DNA from 3 places in the Shinella yambaruensis genome. Region 2 is predicted to be linked to each of the others. Evidence: predicted binding sites of a transcription regulator. Region 2 holds the regulator's gene; each other region holds the start of a gene.
What was found. Region 2 encodes LexA, which represses DNA repair genes until DNA is damaged. Its sites were predicted from a motif close to TGTTCNNNNTGTGTTCNG; they were not measured.
Positions count from the first base shown of each region.

Region 1 (4,464 bases), 1.8 Mb from region 2:
TCGTGACCGTGACGAACGACGAGGCCTTCGAAAATGCCCGCCTCGTGGCGCGGCTGGAGGGCGTGCCCGTCGGCATCTCCTCCGGCGCGGCGCTCGCCGCCGCCGCCAAGGTCGGCAGCCGCCCGGAAAATGCCGGCAAGACCATCGTCGTCATCATTCCCTCCTTCGCCGAGCGCTATCTTTCCACCGCGCTCTTCGAAGGCCTCGGCGGCTGACGCCCTCCGGCCCGCCGCGCCATGCGCATGGCGGGCCGTTCCCGGCTCCCTCCCTCATGCTGCATCACCTTTCCCCCGGCGTTTGCGGCATTCTTCGCGCGGCCGCATTCTATGATGCGGCTCTTGCGCTGCTCGGCTACGCGCGGGTCTGGTCGGATATCCGCCGCGGCGAGCCGGGCCAGGCCAGGCCATCGGCTACGGCCCGCCCGGCGGCGGCGACAAGCCCTGCCTGAAAGATCACGGCACGGCCGCCGCCGCGCCGGGGCCAGGCTTCCACATCGCTTTGCCGCACCGAGCCGCCGCGCGGTCGATGCCTTCCATCGCGCCGCCCTTGCCGCGGGCAGGCGCGACAATGGCCCACCCGGACTGCGCCTCCCCTACGGCCCGACCTGCTATGCCGCCTTCATCATCGATCCGGACGAGCACCGCATCGAAGCCGTCTGCAAGGATCCCGCGGGACCGCCCGCCGGCAGGTGAACCGTTCGTCCGTGCCCGATCGGCAAGGCTCAGCCATGCCCGCATAGGGCATCGGCATACCAGACCCACGCTCCCACTCTCCTTCGGCGGGACCGCTGCCTTCTTCCCGAAAACTCACGCCGCCGCGGAGAGCCGCTCGCCGGCGATGCGATAGGAGATCGCCTCCGCCAGATGGATGCGGCCGACAACCGGCGCCTCGTCGAGATCGGCGAGCGTGCGGGCGACCTTGAGGATGCGATGGTAGCCGCGCGCGGAGAAATGCATCTTCTCCGCCGCATCGCGCAGGAGCTGGAGACCGCCGGGATCGGGCTCCGCCACCTTTTCGACGAGCGCGGTCGAGGCGCGCGCATTGCTGGTGACGGAGGCCATGCCGAGCCGGGCGAAACGGTCGACCTGCAGGGCACGGGCACGGGCGACGCGGCGGGCGACGGTCTCGCTGGCCTCGGCGGCCATCGGGCGGATGAGATCCGTCGCGGAGACGGCCGGCACGTCGATGCGGATGTCGATGCGATCCATCAGCGGGCCGGAAATGCGGGCCTGGTAGTCGCTCATGCAGCGCAGGCCGCGGGCGCAGGTCCGGCCGGGTTCGCCCGCCATGCCGCAGCGGCAGGGGTTCATCGCCGCGACGAGCTGCATGGCGGCGGGATAGCTCACCCGGTGGTTCGCCCGGGCGATGATGCATTCCCCGGTCTCGAGCGGCTGGCGCAGCGCATCGAGCGCCTGGGGCGAGAATTCCGGCAGCTCGTCGAGGAAGAGCACGCCGTTATGGGCCAGCGAGACCTCGCCCGGCCTTGCCCGCGACCCGCCGCCGACGAGCGCAGCCATGGTGGCGGAATGATGCGGCGCGCGGAAGGGCCGGCGATCCGACAGCCGGCCGCCGGAAAGCTGGCCGGCGATGGAATGGATCATCGAGACCTCCAGCAGCTCCCGCGGCGAGAGCGGCGGCAGGATGGCGGCAAGGCGCGCGGCCAGCATGGACTTTCCCGAGCCCGGCGGGCCGACCATCAGCAGATTGTGGTTGCCGGCCGCCGCCACTTCCAGCGCCCGCTTGGCGCTTTCCTGGCCGCGGATATCGGCAAGGTCCGGCAGGTCCGCCGCCGCCGCCCGGATTGCCGGCGCCGGCCGGGACAGGACCTGCGTTCCCTTGAAATGATTGGCGAGCGCAATCAGGCTGCGCGGCGCCAGGATATCGAGGCCGCTGCCGGCCCAGGCGGCTTCCGCGCCGTTTTCCGCCGGGCAGATCAGCCCCTTGCCGAGCGCGTTCGCCCCCATGGCGGCGGGCAGCGCCCCGGCGACGGCGGCGATCGTGCCGTCGAGGTTCAGCTCGCCGATGACGACAAAGTCCTCCAGCGCATCGCCCGGCACGGCGCCGAGCGCCATCATCAGGCCGAGCGCGATGGCAAGGTCGTAGTGGCTGCCTTCCTTCGGCAGGTCCGCGGGGGCGAGATTGACCGTCACGCGCTTCGGCGGCAGCGAAAGGCCGGAGGCGTGCAGGGCCGCCTGCACCCGCTCGCGGCTTTCGGCGACCGCCTTGTCCGGCAGGCCGACGATCTGCATGCCCACCTTGCCGGGCGCCACCATGACCTGCACGTCGACCGGCACGCCCTCGATGCCCTGGAATGCGATCGTCCCGACCCGCGCCACCATGATTGCCTCCGCCCGTTCCCGCGGCGCTGCGCCATTCTCGGCGCAAGGCTACCGCGACACGTTTTCGCCGAAAACGTCCCCTGCACCCGCCCCTGGGTTGCATCTGCAAATCTGGCATGGAATCCGGAATGAAACAAGAACAATCATAGAACTTGCGAGAGAATTTTCCGCGCGCCGGTTGCAGCCGGTTGCATTTGCGGAACGAAGGCGGGACGTTCGCGAACGGAACGTCCCGCAAAACCCTTCGGGGCGGGCCGCAAGACGCTCAGCGCTTGCTTTCGATGGCGTCCCACAGCAGGGCGGAGATGTCGGCGCCGCCGAATTTCCTGACTTCCCGGATGCCGGTCGGGGACGTCACGTTGATCTCGGTCATGTAGTCGCCGATGACGTCGATGCCGACGAAGAGGAAGCCGCGCTCGCGCAGCGCCGGGCCGATGCGGGTGCAGATCTCCTTTTCGCGGGCCGTCAGCTCCGTCGGCTCCGGGCGGCCGCCGGCATGCATGTTGGAGCGGGCGTCGTGTTCGGCAGGCACGCGGTTGATGGCGCCGACCGGCTCGCCGTCGACGAGCAGGATGCGCTTGTCGCCCTTGCGCACGTCCGGCAGGTATTGCTGGGCGATGAAGGGTTCGCGGAACATCTGGCCGAACATTTCGAGCAGCGAGGAAAGGTTGCGGTCGTCCTTGGTGGAATGGAAGACGCCGGCACCGCCATTGCCGTAGAGCGGCTTCAGGATCATGTCGCCCATCTCCTCGCGGAAACGGCGGATTTCGGCGGGATCGCGCGTGATCAGCGTTGCCGGCATGAGGTCGGCGAATTCGGTGACGAAGATCTTCTCCGGCGAGTTGCGCACCCAGGCGGGGTCGTTGACGACAAGCGTCCTGGGGTGGATGCGCTCCAGGAGATGCGTCGAGGTGATGTAGGACATGTCGAAGGGCGGGTCCTGGCGCAGGAGCACCACGTCCATCGTCGAGAGATCGACGCGCTCGGGCGCGCCGAGCGTATAGTGATCGCCCTTGACGTCGCGCAGTTCCATCGGCTCGACGGCGGCATAAACCTTGCCGTCGCGGAGACTCAGGCGGTCGGGCGTGTAGTGGAACAGCCTGTAGCCCCGGTTCTGCGCCTCCAGGCTCATGGCGAAGGTGGAATCGCCGGCGATGCTGATGGTCGACATATGGTCCATCTGGACCGCGACGTTCTTGATCTTTGCCATGAAAAGTCCCCTCAGGAATGCCCGACACATTTAGGATGCGGGCGGCGCGATGGCAACGGGCCTCGCGCGGGGTCAGGCGAAGGCATCGATCCGGCAGGTGATGAGGTCGTGGTCGGAGAGCGGACGGCCGGAAGGATCGAGCGAGGGCACGATGCGCGTATCGGAAACCGCAAGGCCGCGCAAGAAGAACCAGTCGAGCTTCATGGCCCGTTCCGGCCAGCGCGTGATGAGGCTCGGGCGTGTCGTCATCCTGTCCAGCGGACCGCCATGGCGGGTGAAGCCGCGCTCGGCCGCGCGGGCGAAAAGCCCCTCCGCCTCGAAGTCGCCGCCGGCATGGTTGCCGGTGTTGAGATCACCGCCGATGAGGACGGGGTGGCCGGGGAAGGCCGCATCGAGGGCGTCGATAAGGCCGACCATCTGGCGTTCGCGATAGGCGGCCGTCGTGGCGCTTTCGAAATGGGTGGAGACGAGAACGAGCGGGCCGGCTTCCGTGTTGACGACGGCGCCGATCGCCATGCGCTCGCCGAGGCGCGGCTGGTCGACCTCGCCCATGAACCAGAGGCGCTCGCCCTCCAGCCGCAGCAGGAAGGGCGCGTGCAGCGGCACGGTGGCCATGAGGCCATTGCCGTGCAGGCCGCGGCGGTTGAACCGGTCCTTGCAGAATTCCAGCTCCGTATCCGAGCCGAGGCCGAGCTCGATGAACTCGACGCCGTAGAGATAGGCCATGCCCAGATCGCCGGCGACCTCGGCCGTGGTGTGGCGCTGGCGCGTGCGGGCCATGCCGTCGTCCATCTCGGAGAGCAGAACGATCTCGGCACCGGTGGCGCCGAGATGTTCGGCGCTTTCGAGCGGAAAGAGGCAGCGTTCGAGGTTCCAGGCGGCGACGGTGAAGGGAAAGGGCAGCGGTTCGGCGCG
Region 1 is NZ_CP150638.1:4,580,411-4,584,874, reverse strand. It holds gene cysK (cysteine synthase A) at 1-215, shown strand, start outside; partial or broken gene WMC41_RS22320 (VOC family protein) at 272-692, shown strand; gene WMC41_RS22315 (YifB family Mg chelatase-like AAA ATPase) at 807-2,339, opposite strand; gene gshB (glutathione synthase) at 2,605-3,549, opposite strand; gene WMC41_RS22305 (endonuclease/exonuclease/phosphatase family protein) at 3,622-4,464, opposite strand, start outside.
Region 1: the regulator LexA is predicted to act here: its motif matches at 2,475-2,492, upstream of WMC41_RS22315 (YifB family Mg chelatase-like AAA ATPase).

Region 2 (4,464 bases):
GTGCTCTCGCGCGAAAGCGATGAACGCGGTGCGATCCGTTATCGCATCGCGCTCGATGCGACGCGCGATCCCGTGCTGAAGCGGCAACCCGCCGTGGTGACGCTGCTGGCCCGCAGCCGGCACGCGCCGATCCCGATCGGCGGCGGCATAACCGGGCGCGCCCGGCTCGGCCCGCCCTCCGGCCCGGCGCTTTCGGGTCTCAACGACTTCGCCTTCGACGCGTATTTCGCCGGCACCGGGGCGGTCGGCTATTTCTACCGCGCGCCGGGCACGGCCGCGGTGGCCGATCCGGGGCTTGCCGACCGGATCCGGCAGGAGATCGCCACATGGCGCAACAACCTCACCGAGCACATCCGCGGCCGCATCGGGGGCGATGCCGGGGCGATCGCCGCGGCACTGGTGACGGCCGAACAGCGGGCGATCGGCGTGGAGACGGTGGAGGCGCTGCGGCAGGCGGGGCTTGCCCATGTGCTCGCCATTTCCGGGCTCAACATGGTGCTTGCCGCCGGCACCTTCCTCGTCGGCGCGCGCGTCGTGATGGCGTTGATCCCGGGCTTCTCCGAGCGTTATCCCGCCAAGAAGATCGCCGCCGCCGGGGCGCTCGTCATGGTGACGCTCTACATCCTCGTCTCGGGCGGCGCGATCTCCGCCGTGCGTTCCTGGATCATGATCTGCGTCATGCTCGTCGCGGTGCTGTTCGGCCGGTCCGCGATCAGCCTGCGCAACGTGGCACTTTCGGCGATCCTCATCCTGGTCGCGACGCCGTCCGCCGTCACCAATCCCGGCTTCCAGATGTCCTATGCGGCGACGCTCGGGCTCGTCGCCGGCTATGCGGCCTGGCGCGAACGCCCCGTCCGGCGGGAGGACGGGGGAGGGCGCCTGAAACTCTTCGGCGGCGCGCTCGGCCGCTTCTTCGGCGGGCTCATGCTGTCCTCGCTGATCGGCGGGTTCTCGACCCTGATCTATTCCATCGGCCACTTCCACCGCATCCCGGCCTACGGGCTGGCCGGCAACCTGCTCGCCATGCCCGTCATCAGCGCCGTCGTCATGCCCTTCGGTCTCGTCGCCGTGCTCTTGATGCCCCTTGGCCTCGATGCGGTGCCCTTCGCGATCATGGGCAAGGGCATCGAGTGGATGATCGCCCTTTCGACATGGGTCGCGAACTGGAAGGGCGAGATCGTCACCGGCCGCATTGCGCCCGCCGCCTTCCTTCTGGTCGGCCTCGGCGGCGGCCTTGTCTGCATCCTGCGCACGCGGCTGCGCCATGCGGGAACGTTGCTTGTCGGCCTCGGCCTCGCCATCGCCTGCTGGCCGGCCGGACGCGATGCGCCGGAGGCGCTGGTGTCGGAGGACGGCCGCCTCGTCGCCATCCTTCATGGCGAAACCGTCGCGACGAACCGTGCGCGGCCGCCGGACTTCATCTATGCGCAGTGGCGGCGCGCCCTCCGGCTCGGCGATCTTGCAAAACCGGACATCCGCCGGAGCGCGGGATTGACTATCGAGGACGCGGGCGAGCCCTCCGGTGCAACCGGAGACCGGAAACGGCCCCGGCGCAAGGCCGACCGGCAAAAGGCGAGGGACGCCATGGCCGCGGCTTTCACGGCGGCGAGAGAGGGCGACAATTTCGTTTGCGAGGCAAAGGCATTCTGCGCCGCCGTCTCGCCGAGCGGCTGGCGGATCGTCACCCTGGACGACGTCGCCTTCCTGGGCACGGCCTGCGACGCCGCCGATCTCGTCGTCGTTCCCTTTGCCCTCCGGCTGGAGGTCTGCCGTTCGGGCGCCCGCCTGGTGACGGCGCGTCATCTGAGGCGAACCGGCGCCCTTGAGATCCGGCCGGATCCTGAAGGCGCATCCGGCGCTCTCTCCGGGGCCGATATCACGCCGGCCGTCGAAAGCCTAAACCGGCCGTGGTCCCGCCATCGCACCTATGACTGGCGCACCGGCACCTTCGATCTTCCGAAGGATCAGTTGTAGCGGCGGATGAGGCCGACCAGCTTGCCCTGGATCTTCACGCGGTCCGGCCCGAAGATACGGGTCTCGTAGGCGGGATTTGCCGCTTCGAGCGCGATGGACGCGCCCTTGCGGCGGAAGCGCTTCAAGGTCGCCTCCTCGTCGTCGACAAGCGCCACGATGATTTCACCGGGATTGGCGCTGCTGGCATTGCGGATGATGACCGTGTCGCCGTCGAGAATGCCGGCCTCGATCATCGAGTCGCCCTTGACCTCCAGCGCATAGTGCTCGCCGTTGCCGATCATCTCGGCCGGCACGGTGATGTCATGCGTGTTGTTCTGGATGGCGGAGATCGGCACGCCGGCGGCGATGCGGCCCATGACCGGTACGGAGACGGAAGACGGGATCTCCGCGATCGGCGTGCGCTGCGGCGGGGCGGCGGCCGGGGCCTGCTTGCCGCGGCTGCCCTCGATGACCGCCGGCGAAAAGCCGCGGCGCGGCTGCAGGCTCTGGGTATAGGCCTCGGGAAGCTTGATCACCTCCAGCGCGCGGGCCCGGTTGGGCAGGCGCCGGATGAAGCCGCGCTCCTCCAGCGCCGTGATGAGGCGGTGGATGCCGGACTTGGAGGCGAGATCCAGCGCATCCTTCATCTCGTCAAAGGAGGGGGGAATGCCGGACTCCTTCATCCGTTCATGAATGAACAGGAGAAGTTCCTGTTGTTTGCGCGTGAGCATGGCCCCTCCACCGAGAATCGTGTGAAACAAATCCAGAACAGACACTATCTGTTCCATATGTGTTCCGCAAGGGGTTGCTGAAACAATAATAGTACTGTTCAGGCGGCAGGTTCGCGCAGGAGAAGAACCGCGCAGGGCGTGCCCGCCGGGGCCGCCGGGGCGTGGGGCGGGCGCACGAGCAGGCCTTCGGAGACGGCGAACGCCTTCATCATCGAGGAATCCTGCTTGTCGAGGGGCGTGACGAGCAGTTCGCCGGCGGGGCCGCGGGCGATGCGCGCGCGGACATAGTCCTGCCGGTGGTCGTTCTCCCTGAGCGGCACGGCGGCGACGGCCGGACGTTGCCGGTCTTTCGCCGGCAGGCGGGCGAGGCGGCGCACGAGGGGGGCGAGGAAGAGATGCGAGCAGACGAGGCTCGAAACGGGATTGCCGGGCAGGCCCACCACCTGGACCGCGCCGAGCCGGCCGACCATCAGGGGTTTTCCCGGGCGCATGGCGATGCGCCAGAAATCGAGTTCCATGCCCGCCTCGCCGAGCACGGGCTGCACGAGGTCGAAATCCCCGACGGAGGCGCCGCCGAGCGTGACGAGCACGTCGATATCCTGCGTCAGCGCGTGGCGCACGGCCTCCAGCAGCGCCTGCCTGTCGTCGCGAACGATGCCGAGGTCGATCACCTCGGCGCCGGCCTCCCGGGCGAGGGCGGCGACGCCGTAGGTGTTGGAGGCGATGATCTGGCTGGCGCCGGGCGGCGTGCCGGGCGGGACGAGCTCGTCGCCGGTGGCGAGCAGGGCGATGCGGGGGCGGGCATAGACCGGCAAGACGGGGTGGTTCATCGCCGCCGCCACGGTCAGCCGGCCGGCATCGAGCACGTCGCCGGACTTCAGGACGACCTCGCCCTCGGAGAAATCCTGGCCGCGGGGACGGATGTGGCGGCCCTTCGGGGTGAGGAAGGTTGTGCGGATGCGGCCGTCTTCCAGCACCTCGGCATCTTCCTGCAGCAGAACGGTATCGGCGAAGGCCGGCAGTGGGGCGCCGGTGAAGATGCGCACCGCCTCGCCGGGTGCCGCGGTGCCCTCGAAGGCATGGCCGGCCGAGGAGAGGCCGACGACCGACAGGACGGAGCCGAGCACCGCGATGTCCGCATGGCGCACCGCATAGCCGTCCATGGCGGAATTGTCGAAGGGCGGCTGCGTCAGCCGCGCGGCGATGTCTTCGGCGAGCACGCGGCCGTCGGCCTCGTGCAGCCGAACCGTCTCCGTCCGCCGCGTCGGCCGGGCGGCGGAAAGCAGGCGGTCGAGGGCGTCCGCGACGCTGAGGAGGGACATCAGCCGGCGTCTCCGCGCCGGTAGTCGCCGGAGCGTCCGCCGGATTTTTCGACGAGGCGGATGCCGCTTATCTCCATTTCGCGGTCGGCGGCCTTGGCCATGTCGTAGATGGTGAGGCAGGCGACGCTGACGGCGGTGAGCGCCTCCATCTCGACGCCGGTGCGGCCGGTGAGCTTGGCCATCGCCTCGACGCGCAGGCCCGGCAGGGTGCGGTCCTCGAAGATCTCCACGGCCACCTTGGTCAGCATCAGCGGATGGCAGAGCGGGATGAGGCTGGCGGTCTGCTTGGCGCCCATGATGCCGGCAAGGCGCGCCGTGCCGATCACATCGCCCTTCTTGGCATTGCCGGTCAGGATGAGCTCCAGCGTCGCCGGCGCCATGCGGACGAACCCTTCGGCTCTCGCAACGCGCACCGTCTCGGCCTTGTCGCCGACATCCACCATGCTGGCTTGCCCGGC
Region 2 is NZ_CP150638.1:1,753,222-1,757,685, forward strand. It holds gene WMC41_RS08705 (ComEC/Rec2 family competence protein) at 1-1,974, shown strand, start outside; gene lexA (transcriptional repressor LexA) at 1,965-2,684, opposite strand; gene WMC41_RS08715 (molybdopterin molybdotransferase MoeA) at 2,783-4,006, opposite strand; gene moaC (cyclic pyranopterin monophosphate synthase MoaC) at 4,006-4,464, opposite strand, start outside.

Region 3 (4,464 bases), 1.7 Mb from region 2:
CGGTTTGCGACAGCAGCATGACGCGGCCTTCGCCGAAGGGCTTCAGCTGGCTGAGCTTCTCGTTCAGCGTCTTCAGGGAAACGTCGACGCCGGTGACGCCGATCAGCCTGCCGCCCGGGGCGACCGGAAAGGCGATGGAGGCCATGGTGAAGCCTTCGCCGGTCGAGCTTTCCTTGTAGGGCTGGCTCATGGCGCCCTTGCCGCTGCCGGCGGCCAGCGAATACCATTCGGCCTTGTAGTCGGATTCGAAGGTGGAGAGCGCGATGGAGCCATCCTTGCGCTTCGTCCAGTACGGGTTGAACGAGCCGTCCTTGAACGTGCCGGTTTCCAGCTGTTCGGCCGTCTCGCGCGACTTGCCGTCGAAGGCGTTCGGCTCCTCGGCAAACCAGCTGCCGAGCGCGAAGCTGTTCTTTTCCGCGTTCGCCTTGATGATATCCACGACTTCCTTGCGGTCGAAGTGCCCGCCCGCATGACCCTGCTCGATCACGCCTGCCATGGAGCGCGCGGCGCTGGCGAGCTGGCCGATATCGGTCGCGATGTCGGCGGCGATCGCCTTCGCCTCGGTATCGGCTTCGGAATAGACGAGGGCGGCGACGCGGCTCTGCGTCTGGCCGATGAGTACGGTGTTGGAGGCGAGCATTACCAGGGCGATGGTGCCGCCGGTGACCGCGATGAGCTTCGTCGCAAGCGACTTGGCCTGGAACTTGAACATAAAAACCTCACGATGAGAGACGTCCGCGGCGGGCACCGCGGAGGAGCACAGTCGTTTGCGGGGGGGCTCCATCATGGAGGGCACGGCGCGCAACCAGCGCCAGAGATGGCCGGTCTCAAGGGCCGGAATCTGAAGATTTCAGTAACCCATAAAATATTAATAAATAGCCAAGCGTCGCCGCCACTTCTTGGCGCAACCGGCTGATTTCTCGGGCGTCGCAGCCAATGCGACGCCCGATGTGTCAATTGCGAAATCCGGCGGGCAGCGCGGCCACGCCACCGTTTAGATTTCGGCGTCGACGGCGGGGGCGAAGGGGATGGAGGGCTGGGCGCCGGGCTTCAAGCAGGCGAGCGATCCGGCGACGGCGGCGCGGCGCAGCGCCTCCTTGAAGCCGAGCCCGGCATCGAGCGAGGCGGCGAGGTAACCGCAGAACGTGTCGCCCGCACCCACCGTGTCGACGGGCTCGATCTTGAGGCCGGCGGCGCGGAAAATCTCGTTCCTGCGGATCGCGACGACGCCGTCGGCGCCGAGCGTGACGATGATCGTCTGGCCGCTGCCGGCATGCAGCGTGCGCATGGTCGTCTCGCGCGCCTCGTCAGAGAGTTCGCCCTTGCCGACGAAGAGGTCGAATTCCGTTTCGTTGGCGACGAGGATATCGGCCATCGCGCCGAGGCGACGGGCATCGGCGCTGAAGGGCGCGATGTTGACGATCGAGATGACGCCCTTCTGCTTGGCGCTGACGAGCGCGGCCTCGATGGCGGCATTGGGGATTTCGAACTGCAGCATCAGGTAGTCGCCGCGCGTCATGCCGCCGACGGTGCGCTTCGCATCCTCCTCGCTGACGGTGCCGTTGGCGCCCGGCACGACGACGATGACGTTCTCGCCTTCGTCGTCGACGAGGATATGGGCCGTGCCGGTCGCCTCGGCGGCGGAGCGCACGCCGTTGAGATCGACGGCGGCGTCGGCGAGCAGTGCCAGCGCCTGGCTGCCCAGCCGGTCGTCGCCGACGGCGCCGGCCATGCGCACGATCGCGCCGGCGCGGCGGGCGGCGAGCGCCTGGTTGGCGCCCTTGCCGCCGGCGGCGGTGGTGAAGCTGCTGCCCATCACCGTCTCGCCCGGCTTCGGCAGGCGTTCTGGCGTGGCGATGAGGTCCATGTTGATGGAGCCGAAGACGGTGATCATGAGAGGTGCCCCTTGTCGTTTCCGCCGGACACTGCCCGAGGCGGTCAGTCCTCGTCAACCACCCTCAGCCGAAGCTGCCCCGTCCGAGCCTCGACGGCCGCCTCCGCAGGCGCGGAAAGCGCCGATGCCGCTTCGAATTCCATGTCTCCGATGCGCGCGCCACGCCGGGTGAGCTTCTCCGTCGAGGTCAGGATGAGGTCGACATCCTTCTGCGCGGCGGTGAAATGGCCGGAAAGCTTGCGTACCCGGTCGTCGAGCCGCGTCAGATCGTCCATCAGCCGGGCAACCTCGCCCTGGATGACATGGGCCTGCTCGCGCATGCGCTGGTCCTTCAGAAGCGCCTGCAGCACCTGCACGGAGAGCATGAGCAGCGACGGCGAGACGATGACGATGCGCGCCCTGTGCGCCCGCTGCACGATGGCCTCGAAATTCTCGTGGATGCTGGCGAAGATCGATTCGGAGGGAACGAAGAGGAAGGCGGTGTCCTGCGTCTCGCCGGCGAGGAGATATTTTTCGGCGATATCGCGGATATGGGTCTCCATGTCGCGGCGGAACTGCTGTGCCGCGAGCTTGGCAGCCTCGGGAGAGCGCCCGTCCGACAGCGCATTCCACGCCTCCAGCGGGAATTTCGCATCGACGACGAGAGGCGGCTGGCCGTTCGGCATGCGGATCGTGCAGTCGGGCCTGACGCCGTTGGAAAGCTGCGCCTGGAACTGGTAGGCGCCGGGCGGCATGGCGTCGGCGATGATCGTCTCCATGCGCGACTGGCCGAAGGCGCCGCGCGTCTGCTTGTTGGAGAGGATCGCCTGGAGGCCGACCACGTCCTTCGCCAGCGACTGGATGTTGCTCTGCGCATTGTCGATCACGGCAAGCCGCTCCTGCAGGCGGCGGAGGTTCTCGTGCGTGTTGCGGGTCTGCTCGGAGATCGACTGGCCGATCCGCTGCGTCAGGCCGTCGAGCCGGGCATTGATCGCCTGGTTCGTCTCCGATTGCTTCGAGCCGAAGACGTCGGCCATGGCGGCGACGCGTCCCTGCATTTCCGTCTGTGCCTTCAGGAGTTCGGCAAAGCGCAGCTCCGCCATCGCCGACGCCTCGCGCTGGCGCGCCTGGCTGCGGCGGGCCGAAAGCAGGCCGAAGACGGCGATCAGCACGGCGGCGAGCAGCACGAACGCCGGGCCGGGGCCGCCGAGCCGGGCAAGGAGGGAGGCGAGCAGCATGTCAAAGGTCGGATCGATCATGCCGCGACCATAACACGGATTGCGGCGGAAACCAGATCATAACGTGAACAGATGCGCAGGACATGCCACGCTGGCGGCGGTCGAAGCCGATTGAAAGCGTCAAAAAACCGCGCTAAGGAGGCGAGATGACCATCAAGCCGCTGATTATCCTTCCCGATCCGATCCTCCGCCAGGTTTCGAAGCCCATCGAGACCGTCGACAGCGAGGTGAAGGCACTCGCCGACGACATGCTGGAAACCATGTACGATGCGCCGGGCATCGGCCTTGCCGCGATCCAGATCGGCGTCGCGCGCCGCATGCTGGTGCTCGACGTCTCGAAGGAGGGCGAGGACAAGAAGCCGCTCGTCTTCATCAATCCGGAAGTCGTCTCCGCCTCGGATGCCCGCTCGGTCTATGAGGAGGGCTGCCTGTCGATCCCGGATTATTATGCCGAGGTCGAGCGCCCCGCCGCCATCACCGTCAAGCATCTCGACCGCGACGGCAAGGAGCAGCTGACGGAGGCCGACGGCCTGCTGGCGACCTGCCTGCAGCACGAGATCGATCACCTGAACGGCGTGCTGTTCATCGACCACATTTCCAAGCTGAAGCGCGAAATGGTGATCCGCAAGTTCACCAAGGCGGCGAAGCTGCGCGGCAGCAAGGCGCTCTGAGGCGACAACCAGGCGCTTGCCGCCCGGGCTTTGTTTCATGCAATTCCGGCCGCAAAGCCCGCTTCGCGCTTTTGCTGGAACCACTTTCCTGGAGGCTGACCGATGGCCCTTCGCATCATCTTCATGGGCACGCCGGATTTCTCCGTTCCGACGCTTGAGGCGCTGGCGGAGGCCGGCCACGAGATCGTCGCCGTCTATTCGCAGCCGCCGCGCCCGGCCGGCCGCCGCGGCCTCGAACTGGTGAAGTCGCCGGTGCACCAGGCGGCGGAAAGGCTCGGGCTTCCCGTCTTCACCCCGCTCAATTTCCGCGAGGAGGCCGACCGCGCGGCCTTTCGCGCGCTGAAGGCGGATGTCGCCGTCGTCGTCGCCTATGGCCTCCTGCTGCCGGAGGCGATCCTTACCGGCACCCGGCTCGGCTGCTACAACGGCCATGCCTCGCTGCTGCCGCGCTGGCGCGGTGCAGCGCCCATCCAGCGGGCGATCATGGCGGGGGACGCGGAAACCGGCATGATGGTCATGCAGATGGAGAAGGGCCTCGACACCGGCCCGGTCGCGCTGACCCATCGCGTGGTGATCGGCGACACCATGACGGCCGGTGAGTTGCACGATACGCTGATGCAGGCGGGCGGCGCCCTGATGGTGGAAGCCATGGCGAAGCTCGAAGCCGGCGACCTGCCGCTGA
Region 3 is NZ_CP150638.1:50,203-54,666, forward strand. It holds gene WMC41_RS00245 (methyl-accepting chemotaxis protein) at 1-712, opposite strand, end outside; gene WMC41_RS00250 (ribokinase) at 995-1,894, opposite strand; gene WMC41_RS00255 (DNA recombination protein RmuC) at 1,939-3,132, opposite strand; gene def (peptide deformylase) at 3,258-3,782, shown strand; gene fmt (methionyl-tRNA formyltransferase) at 3,885-4,464, shown strand, end outside.
Region 3: the regulator LexA is predicted to act here: its motif matches at 3,165-3,182, upstream of WMC41_RS00255 (DNA recombination protein RmuC).